One region of the Bacillus infantis NRRL B-14911 genome, then DNA from elsewhere that is predicted to be linked to it. Evidence: riboswitches for the same ligand, from Rfam matches in the RefSeq annotation. Region 1 holds a riboswitch; each other region holds the start of a gene.

Region 1 (3,248 bases):
GTAAGTGGCTGATCCGGAGTAATTCTCTTTTGGATTCGGGCATGCTGTATATGTCTTCATTAATGGGATCGGCAGGCCTTTGCTTTAATCGGATTCCTTCCAGCCCTGCTTCTGCAATCACCGAAAAAGCCAGGTAAGGGTTTGCACATGGATCGGGATGGCGTGCTTCCACTCTGGTTGCGGCTCCCCGTGATGAGGGAATTCTGATCAGGGTCGACCGGTTGCATGTGGACCAGGCCATATAGCAAGGCGCTTCAAACCCCGGGACAAGCCTCTTATAGGAATTGACTGTCGGATTGGTGATGGCTGTAAGAGTCGCAATGTTTTTCATCAGGCCGTTTATGAAATAATAAGTATCTTCCGAGAGTCCGTTTGGATCATTTTCGTTAAAAAATACATTCTGCCCGTCTTTAAACAGTGAAATATTCACATGCATGCCGGAACCGTTCAATCCCTGGACTGGCTTCGGCATGAAGGAGGCGTGCAGGTTGAAGTTTTTGGCGATATTTTTCACGATCCATTTATATGTGGTGGCATTGTCGGCTGATGCCAGGACATCCATGAACTTAAAGTTAATTTCATGCTGGCCCATTGCGACCTCATGGTGGGAGGCCTCAATCTTGAATCCCATGGCCTTTAAGGTCCGGTAGATTTCCAGGCGGACTTTTTCACCCAGGTCATGGGCCGGTTCGAAATATCCTCCGCTATCCTGAGGAACTGTCGTAGGATTGCCACTCTCATCCATCCCAAATAAAAAGAATTCCAGTTCCGGACCGATGCTGATTGAATAATCATAGCTTGCCGCTTTCTCTACCGTCCTCTTCAGTACATTGCGGGGGTCACCCTCGAATGGGGTGCCATCAGGATTGGCCACGCTGCACAAAAGCCTGGCTTCACTATATCCTTCTTCTATCGACCATGGAATGACGGAAAAAGTGTTTATGTCCGGCTTAAGGTATAAGTCTGATTGGTTGATAGGGCTGAAACCTTGTATGGAGGAGCCATCGAACATGATTTTCCCCTCTAAGGCATCGTCCAGCTGATCAAAGGTAATGGTCACATGCTTAAGGGCTCCTTCTAAATCAACAAATTGAAGATGAAGAAGTTCTATATGATATTTTTTCTGGGCTTCTTTTATTTTAATATAATTTTTGTTTTGCTCTGATACCTGAGTCATCGGCACGATCCCCTTTTACTAAAATTAAAAAAGCTGCGGAGAGTATTCTCCGCAGCTTAGGCACAGGTAAACAAACGTGTGCTTGTATGGCAACGATCACTCTCTTAAACAACGCTTACGGAGTTAGCTGTCGGATTAGGAAGGTAAGAGTCTCCCTGCCATTCATGGCTTCACCCCAAGACTGCAGCATGCAGTCAAAAGTTGGTTCCCCCGCTCAATAAGATTCAGCGTTTCAGTGCTATTTAATTGTAATCAGGCTGGATGGATATCGCTCCTCTCTCCTGCAACGCTTACGAAGTTAGCTGACGGGTTCGGAAGGCAGAAGTCCCCCGGCCTTTCGGCTTCACCCCATAATTATTCTGGAATAATCAGTTGGGTCCTCCGTTCTGTATGGATTCAGCGGATCAGGTCAGAATTAGGATTTATGATAATCTCCACTCGCATAAAGGAAAAACCCGGAAAATAAGAAATTAGGATTGAATTTCTTTAGAAAAATCCACTTTTCTCGAAAATGCTCTCTTTTTTAAAGAAATACAACTTTTTTACTCAAGGCATTTTTCCAGGTTTCTATCGAGCACAAACACTTCCATGCGTTCTCCCATTTTGGTGCTGATGTCACTGTGGCTTGAAAGGACTTTGCATTTGGTATGTTTTTCGACTATCTCCTCAATGTTCGTGCTGTACATTTCTCTTAGAACCTGCCGCATCTTTTTGACAAGCTGCCTGCCGGTTTCATGTTCAACCAGGTGCTTTTCTTCCACGGTCAGGACACCTTTGAATCTGGCAATGACCATATCCTCCACAATATATGTCCTGGTCTCCTGCGGCCCGCGGCCGATCAGCTCCCTTTGCAGCTTGATGAATGCTTCACTTAATTCAGCCTCTAATCGTCGTTTAGAAGATTGCAATTCCAGTTCCTCCCTGAGATTTTCAAAGTTATAGCGAATTTCAAGGTTTATGTTAGTGAGAGGCACTGCTAAAGTCAATAAAAATATGAATTTCAAAAAACATCGAAAAACAGCTAATTAGTCAGCATTTAAGAGAAAAACTAAAGAAAAATCCTCAATATCAAAAAAAACAGCCAAATATGGCATTTTTTTAAGATTTACATTTTCCTTGAGCAGGAGTACGATTGCTTTCGTAAACAGCAATCAAACAACTCAATATTCGGCCTAGTCTCGGAAACGAGAACGGAGGAACCAATCAACAGGGGTTAATTCTGCTATTGCAGAAGGGATGAGATTCAAACTCTTTCGCCATCCTACCCGTCAGCTAACTTCGTCGGCTAAAGCGAAGGAGGTCATAGAGACCGCCTTTTCAGGGGGCCCTTTTTGTTGTGTCAAACAACGGACAGGGCAGCTTGAGTGATAAGAAGGTCTTTTTATTATGCCTATCTTGAAAAAGTGAACATGGAAGACAGAACACATAGAGGGCTGATGCCAGCCGGCTGGGTGTTAAGTAGACCAATGGGTGCTTTTTCTCCAAATGAACAAGAGATTTTTCTATGCAGTTTTTTGCATCTGGACAAAGATGCGGATGATCTGTGCTCTTGGATTCATATTGGGGGAGAAGTAATCATTGGTCTCTTTTTGTATTCAGAATATGGTTTTTATTTCCAGTATTTCAGCTGAGAACAAACGCTTTCACAACTTTTCAGGCATGATAATGCTTTTTGATGATCTCTGAGCAACGAGTAAATCAGGGCTTTAAAAAAGAAGGGAGGTAACTGTGTTGACACTGCCTCAAACAGAGGATGCCATACTTGTCTGCATTCCAAATGAAGAAGTGCTCCTGCGGGTACAAAGCCATTTGAGCGATTCGCATTCATGCTGCCTTGTTTCATCTGATCCTCAAGTGATCAGAGCTTTAAAAAGCAGGGGCCATCAGCGTGTGGTGGAGTTCGGCCTCAAAGATGAGTACTTGATTCTCCAGGGACGGTTCATGAAGGTGATTGTCTTTGAAAGTGAGATTGCAGAAACATGCACCCTGCTGAAGGTCATCAGGAACAGCACTTGTGCACCTATCATTGTCGCTGCCACGGTTCATGGCTATCCAATGCGCCTTTATTGCA
Region 2 (3,248 bases), 2.1 Mb from region 1:
AAATGAAAAAAGTAAAAAAACTGGCTGCTTCAGCGCTTGTCGCCCTTGGCATTCTAACATTCAGCCAGGGCACTGCATCTGCTGAAGAATTTTATACCATCAAAAAAGGGGACACTCTCTATAGCATTGCCAGGCAATATGGCAGTACAGTCGGACAGCTGAAGCATCTCAATAAATTAAAGGGCGATTTGATCTATGCAGGCAGCAGATTGGAGGTTCCCGGAAAGATTACAGTGAAGAAAGGAGACACACTTTGGAGACTCGGACAAAAATACGGTCTCAGTGTCGCTGAACTCAAGAAAATAAACGGACTGAGGAGCGACCTGATCCTAATAGGGCAGAATCTGTCAGTCAATAAAGGCAGTATTGCTTCATATGATGCTGAAAAGGTGAAATTGTCCGTTTCCCCCAAGAAAGGTTACACATTTCATGCAGAAGAGCCGCGCCGCTTCCTTTTGGAATATGGGAAGAATAGCCGGTATTTTGCCAGAGTGGAAGTTCTTGACGGAAAATCAGCAATGGATGAAGTAAAGAAAAATTCTCTGGAATATCTTAGGACGATTGGCAAGCCTGAAGACATGAAACCAGTACAGCTTCCATTTTATAGAGACAGTATGATGGTGCTGCACGCACATAACAAAACTGACCAGGCAAACATCATTGTCAAAAATGTAGACGGGAAGCTGCTTCGATTCACCATTCATTATGTGAACCAGGAGGAATCAGAAGAGGTTTACGGGACGATGATCTCGATTCTCGGAAGCGTGAAAGCATACTGAAAATGAAAAAGGGAGGGGATCCAGCGGTCCCCTCCCTTGCCATTCCCCATGATTATTTCCAGACTTCTTCGGCAATGTTTGCTTAAGTGAAAGTAGAATGGCTAGGTAGAAAATAGAGAGCTTCAGCAAGCTCTCTATCGTACAAGTCTATAGGGTGTTATGCTTTATTTTGAAAACAGCTTCAGCAGCGGATGCTTATTTTTGTCCTTCACCTTGATTTCCTCCATCACTATCCGGTCCTGATGCTCAGAAATCCATTCTTCCATTTCTTTTTTATCTTTGCATTGCGTATAGTAGGTTTCTCCGCCTTTTCCAACTGCATTAATGACATATCGGCAAGTGTTTCCCATAAATCCTCCCGTTGCTGTGGTGTTTAAAAGGTATAATGCATGCATTCCATCATGGTTTCTCCTATTCTCAGATCCTCTTGTTTTATACAAAAACAGAGGAGGAGAAACCGGATTTTTAAGTCATGATTTCCAATAATAAATCCTGTTCTGCCTTATCTTACTCACGAACTTAATGGCTGTCAACGGAAAATAAAAAAGAAATAAAAAAGAAATAAAAAAAGAAATAAACGGGTTGAAAACATGGTGATGTCTTTGTAGAATAGAGGATTCACTCATTTTTCTGCAGAATGCTGAAAGTCAGATGAAAAAAGGGATATGCAGAAATTTGCTTATACGGAAAGTTGGAAGTAAAATTATTTCAACACCTGAAAAATGAATCGGCTTAATCTCATATTGAGAGCGGAGGAACCAATTTTTGGGGCTAATCCTGCAGGAAGCAGGAGGGATGAGAATGATCTTTCGCCATCCTGCCCGTCAGCTAACTTCGTCGGCTAAAGCGAGTGAGGTCATTTTAGACCGCCTAATGAGCAGCCCCTTGCATCCAAATTTGCAGAAGCTGCCTGGAGCCAGGATAGGTCTTTTTGTGCTGTAAATTACCTGCGTACGTTTTAGAGCGGCTGTATTCAGGGAAGAAAAGGAATGTGGCTGTTTAGGCATTTTCATTGCCAAGGGACAGTTTGTGCCCAATAACCCCAAGGGAACCATTAAGCCGGATTGAATGCTGCAGGTGTTCACTGATAAGAAGAAGGAGAATCAGCTGTAATGAATATCGCGTTTTTTTTATTGCCTAAAAATGAACTGGTTTTTGTCTACGACCATTGGACAATGAGGCAAGCCATGGAAAAAATGGAGTATCACCGTTATACAACCTTTCCGATATTAAATAAAGAAGGAAAGTATGTAGGTTCCTTGTCGGAAGGAGACTTGTTATGGAAGCTCAAAAGCATGGGCAGGGTCGACTTTAATGAGATCCAGGGAGTGATGCTGAAGGATGTGCCGCTTCATAGATCATATGAGCCAGTGCTAGTTAGCAGTGAGATGGAAGAAATCATTAATTCATCACTAAATCAGAATTTTGTCCCTGTTACTGACGACAGCGGCGTATTCATAGGATTGATCCGAAGAAGGGAAATTATCGATTATCTGGCAGGCAGCTTCAAAGAAAGGGACTTGTCTGTTCCCGGGGAGCAGAGCAAGACAACATAAGCAGCCGCTTTTATTTAGAAAAAAAGTCCATACAATTTTGTATGGACTTTTTGGCGCGGCAGGGGTTAGGGGAGGATTGATACTGGGATTGCATTGTTCCGTTGGAAAATGGCATCAATTTTAGGGGGAAGTCTTTAAAATGAAGGGTGAGCATTACATCTAGAAGCTGCTTCGCCCGACATTTAAAGAGATTACATCAAAATTAAGGACGATCATTCCGGATACCTTCACAATCATTCCTGATATGCCTATAATCGGGCCTGTTTCGGCAATAATCTTTCCATATCTGCCATAATTCATGCCGGTTTCCGCATTAATCATTCTTAATCCCATATAGTTACAAAAGACTATACAAAGCAGCGGTGAAGATGCTGCATATGAAGCAGTAAGATTCATGGGCGTACCCGGCTCTTATCCTTTAAATAGCTTTTGTGCTCTTAATAATGATAGTTGTCGGAAGAAATTGGGCTTTTTCATAGGAATACCAGCGGTTGCTGTGCCTTTTCCTGTCTTCCTCAGATAGGCATGCTTCTTCTATCACTCTCTCGATTTTAAAACCTTGGCTGACCAGCGCATTGATATAGGTGCTTACCTTATACTGCTGCATAAAAGCAGGCGTATTCCACCCCTCATGGTTATAAATGCCTTCTTCGTGATAAGGCTTATCGATAATAATGGAGGAATCTTTGCACCGGATTCTGCTGAAAAATGGATGTTCCCAGCTGAAAATGAAAGTGCCGCCAGGCTTTAAAAACCTGTGGATATTACCCAGCGTTTCCTCGAGGCTCGTTGTCCAGCCGAGAGCATAGATGGAATAGACAATATCAAAATATTGATCAGGGAGCCCCGGATCATTCTCCATAGGGGATTCAAAAAGTCTTACTGGCGCTGCAGCACCGCCGAGCACCTGCTG
Region 3 (3,248 bases), 310 kb from region 1:
TTCAATGTCGTCTTCTTCGTCGTCCTGACCAGCTGCCTCATTCAAGGCTCAACGATTACAGCACTCGCAGCGAGACTCAAGCTGACCGGACCGAAAAAAACGACGCCTATGCATTCGCTTGAGCTTGTGTCCATCGGAAAGGCAGATGCAGAAATGATTGAATACGAAATGGAGGATGATGCCCAGATCATCGGGCAGACCCTGATTGATATCCCGTTCCCTAAAGGTGCGCTTGTGAATGCCATCATCCGCAATGATGAACTGATTACCCCGGCCGGCAGCACCATCATCCTTCCAGGGGATGTGCTGTATATCCTCGCCAGCCGCAAGAGCAAACCGCAGCTCAAGAAGCTTCTTCTGCAGAAAAAAATAGAAGAAGCGGCCGAACCGACTGCGTAGTACTTCCCGCGGTTCACCCGTTCCATCAAAAAACACCGTCCTTCATCCGGACGGTGTTTTGCTTTCCCTATTATCAGGTTAATTCCCTGTTTTTCTTTTTCTCAGATTCACCGACGATGACTGCACAAGCGGCATCGCCTGTAATATTGACGGCTGTTCTCGTCATATCAAGAAGCCTGTCGATCCCTATGATCAGGGCGATCCCTTCAACAGGAAGGTTAACAGACTGAAGGACCATCGCCAGCATGATCAGGCCGACACCCGGCACGCCTGCTGTTCCGATGCTCGCAAGCACAGCTGTCAGAACGACTGTCACAAGCTGGGTGAACGTCAGATCAAGGCCATATACCTGCGCGATAAAGATGGTGGCCACACCTTGCATGATCGCTGTTCCATCCATATTGATCGTGGCGCCAAGCGGCTGAACGAAGCTGCTCACCGATTCAGGGACCTTCAAGTTCTTCTGGGCCACATTCATGGAAACCGGAAGTGTGGCATTACTGCTCGATGTACTGAAGGCCACGCTCATTGCAGGGGCAAAGCCCTTGAAGAATTCAAATGGATTACGCTTTGCCAGAAAGTATACTGATGACCCGTAAGTCACAAGTGTATGGACGATCAGCGCTGCAAGGACCACACCCATGTACAGCCCCATCGCTTTAATCGCATCTACTCCCTGAGTGCCAACTGCCGATACGATCAGGCCGAAGGTTCCATACGGAGCAAAACGCATGATCAGGTTCACAAGATACATCATCAGTTCATTCCCCTGGTCAAACAGCTTCAGGACCCCTCTGGTTTTCTCGCCAAGCATGGTTAGTGCAAAACCGATGAAAACAGAAAAGGTAATGATCTGCAGCATGTTTCCTTCTGTAAATGCCTTAATCGGGTTTGTCGGAATGATATTCAGCAAGGTGTCTGATACTGGCGGCGCCTCCTCCGCCTGGAACTCCGCGCCGGTAGTATCAAAAGTTCCTACAGTTCCCGGCTGGAATATATAGGCGAATGCGATCCCTATGATCAAAGCCATACAGGTAGTCGCCAAAAAGTAAGAAATTGTCTTCAAGCCAATCCTTCCAAGCTTCTTCGGATCGCCGAGACCGGCGGTGCCAAGCGTGATGGAGAAGAAAACAATCGGCACAACGAGCATGTTGATCAAGTTGAGGAATATTTTCCCCAGCGGAGTGAACAGGTAGGTGTTCAATGTTTCAAATAAATCCGGGGAATATAAGTTCAATAATAAGCCGACAATGCCCCCCGCAATCAGAGCGATGATAATCTTTGTTGATAGTTTCATCATGCAGCCTCCTTAATCGAATTTTTAGCATAAAAAAACACAGAGGGCGAGACCTCTGTGTTTGAACGCAGACTTGTCCTCTCAATAACGCTTACGAGGTTAGCTGTCGGATTCGGGCTTTGAGAGTGCCCTACCTGTAAAGGATTCACCCCGAGGCATGTGTATGCCGGTTGGATCCCCCGCTCTTTAAAAGATTAAGCGCATCTTTCGATAAATTTTTTTTAATTTTACTCTATGAACCTAGCTTCTGTAAATATTTAAATACTGGAACTGTACTTTAGCCTCACAGAAAAACAAAATAAATGACTGCCGCCAGGATAATTCTGTAAATGGCGAACGGCACCAGCTTGATTCTGTTGATGAGCGCCAGGAAAAAACGGATTGAGGCCAGGGCGAACACAAAGGCACTGATGAAGCCGACAATGAAGAATGGGATGGCATCAGGCGTGAAATACTCCCAATTTTTCAAGAGCGACAGCCCGCTCGCTCCAAGCATGACAGGCACCGCCATAATAAAGGTAAAGTCAGAGGCTGCCCTATGGCTGAGTCCAAGCAGCACCCCGCCCGAGATTGTGGAGCCTGACCGTGAAAAGCCCGGCCATAAAGCGATGCATTGGAACAATCCAATGAGGATTGCCTGCCGGTAAGTGATCTTGTCCACTGTCTCAATGGCCGGCTTCCTCTTTGAATAATAATCAGCTGCAATCATAAGCAATGCTCCAGCCACAAGGCCGATTACCACTGTATTGACAGAGAACAGATACTTATCTATATAATCCTCGAACAGAAGCCCAAGAACCGCAGCAGGCAGCAGGCCTGCAATCACTTGCGTGAGCTTCAGCCTCGGTCCATCCGATTGTTCCTTCCCCCCTTTACCCAGCCCGAGGAGCTGGATAAACCGGTCCTTGAACACAATCACCACCGCAAGGATCGACCCAAGCTGAATGACAACCTTGAATGTATTGGCTACTTCCTTCGAGAAAAGCTCTTTGGATTTTAATAGAATATCGTCCACTATAATCATATGGCCCGTAGACGAAACGGGCGCGAACTCAGTGAGACCTTCAACAATGCCCAATATCAGGGCAACAATCATCTCTTTCATCATTTTCCTCCAGAACAAAACAGCTGCCCCGCACGCAAAAGCTTCAAATATGAGCTCTCACTCGGCGGAGCAGTCCTGCCATCTATTTATTTATCTTTCTCTTTATCATCTTCCATGATGCCTTTTGTTGCCTTTTTGAATTCACGAAGCGTATTGCCGGCTGCCCTGCCAAGCTCAGGAAGCTTTTGCGGACCAAATATTAGCAGCGCAACAAAAACGATGATCATGATTTCCCCAAATCCTAAATTCCTCATCTCTGCACCTCTTTTTTCAGATTAATTTTTATCCATCACTAACAGAGGAGGAGATAAAAAACTTAGAATGAAAAAAGACCGGCGTAAGCAGGAACCTCAATTTTTCCAGCATGATATCCATCCGGAAATACCTTCTATAAAGCAGCATGCCGGCCGGCGCTGCCAATAATGGAAGATACGGGGCTGTTCCCAG

What was found. A riboswitch is a leader RNA that binds a small molecule or an ion and turns the genes downstream of it on or off. The one in region 1 is predicted to bind cyclic di-AMP.
Region 2: another riboswitch for cyclic di-AMP. It lies ahead of N288_RS13420 (CBS domain-containing protein); the one in region 1 lies ahead of glnA (type I glutamate--ammonia ligase).
Region 3: another riboswitch for cyclic di-AMP. It lies ahead of N288_RS01100 (dicarboxylate/amino acid:cation symporter); the one in region 1 lies ahead of glnA (type I glutamate--ammonia ligase).

Annotation. Positions count from the first base shown of each region.
Region 1 covers NC_022524.1:4,766,487-4,769,734, reverse strand. Annotated here, with positions in the region: gene glnA (type I glutamate--ammonia ligase) at 1-1,177, opposite strand, end outside; cyclic di-AMP (ydaO/yuaA leader) riboswitch at 1,274-1,417, opposite strand; cyclic di-AMP (ydaO/yuaA leader) riboswitch at 1,450-1,589, opposite strand; gene N288_RS23630 (Na-translocating system protein MpsC family protein) at 1,720-2,124, opposite strand; cyclic di-AMP (ydaO/yuaA leader) riboswitch at 2,337-2,479, shown strand; gene N288_RS23625 (hypothetical protein) at 2,909-3,248, shown strand, end outside.
Region 2 covers NC_022524.1:2,651,974-2,655,221, reverse strand. Annotated here, with positions in the region: gene N288_RS24340 (LysM peptidoglycan-binding domain-containing protein) at 3-779, shown strand; gene N288_RS13425 (hypothetical protein) at 944-1,129, opposite strand; cyclic di-AMP (ydaO/yuaA leader) riboswitch at 1,499-1,637, shown strand; gene N288_RS13420 (CBS domain-containing protein) at 1,892-2,335, shown strand; gene N288_RS25170 (hypothetical protein) at 2,495-2,656, opposite strand; gene N288_RS13415 (class I SAM-dependent methyltransferase) at 2,754-3,248, opposite strand, start outside.
Region 3 covers NC_022524.1:186,865-190,112, reverse strand. Annotated here, with positions in the region: gene N288_RS01105 (potassium/proton antiporter) at 1-399, shown strand, start outside; gene N288_RS01100 (dicarboxylate/amino acid:cation symporter) at 473-1,696, opposite strand; cyclic di-AMP (ydaO/yuaA leader) riboswitch at 1,770-1,907, opposite strand; gene N288_RS01095 (undecaprenyl-diphosphate phosphatase) at 1,980-2,801, opposite strand; gene N288_RS01090 (twin-arginine translocase TatA/TatE family subunit) at 2,888-3,055, opposite strand; gene N288_RS01085 (hypothetical protein) at 3,084-3,248, opposite strand, start outside.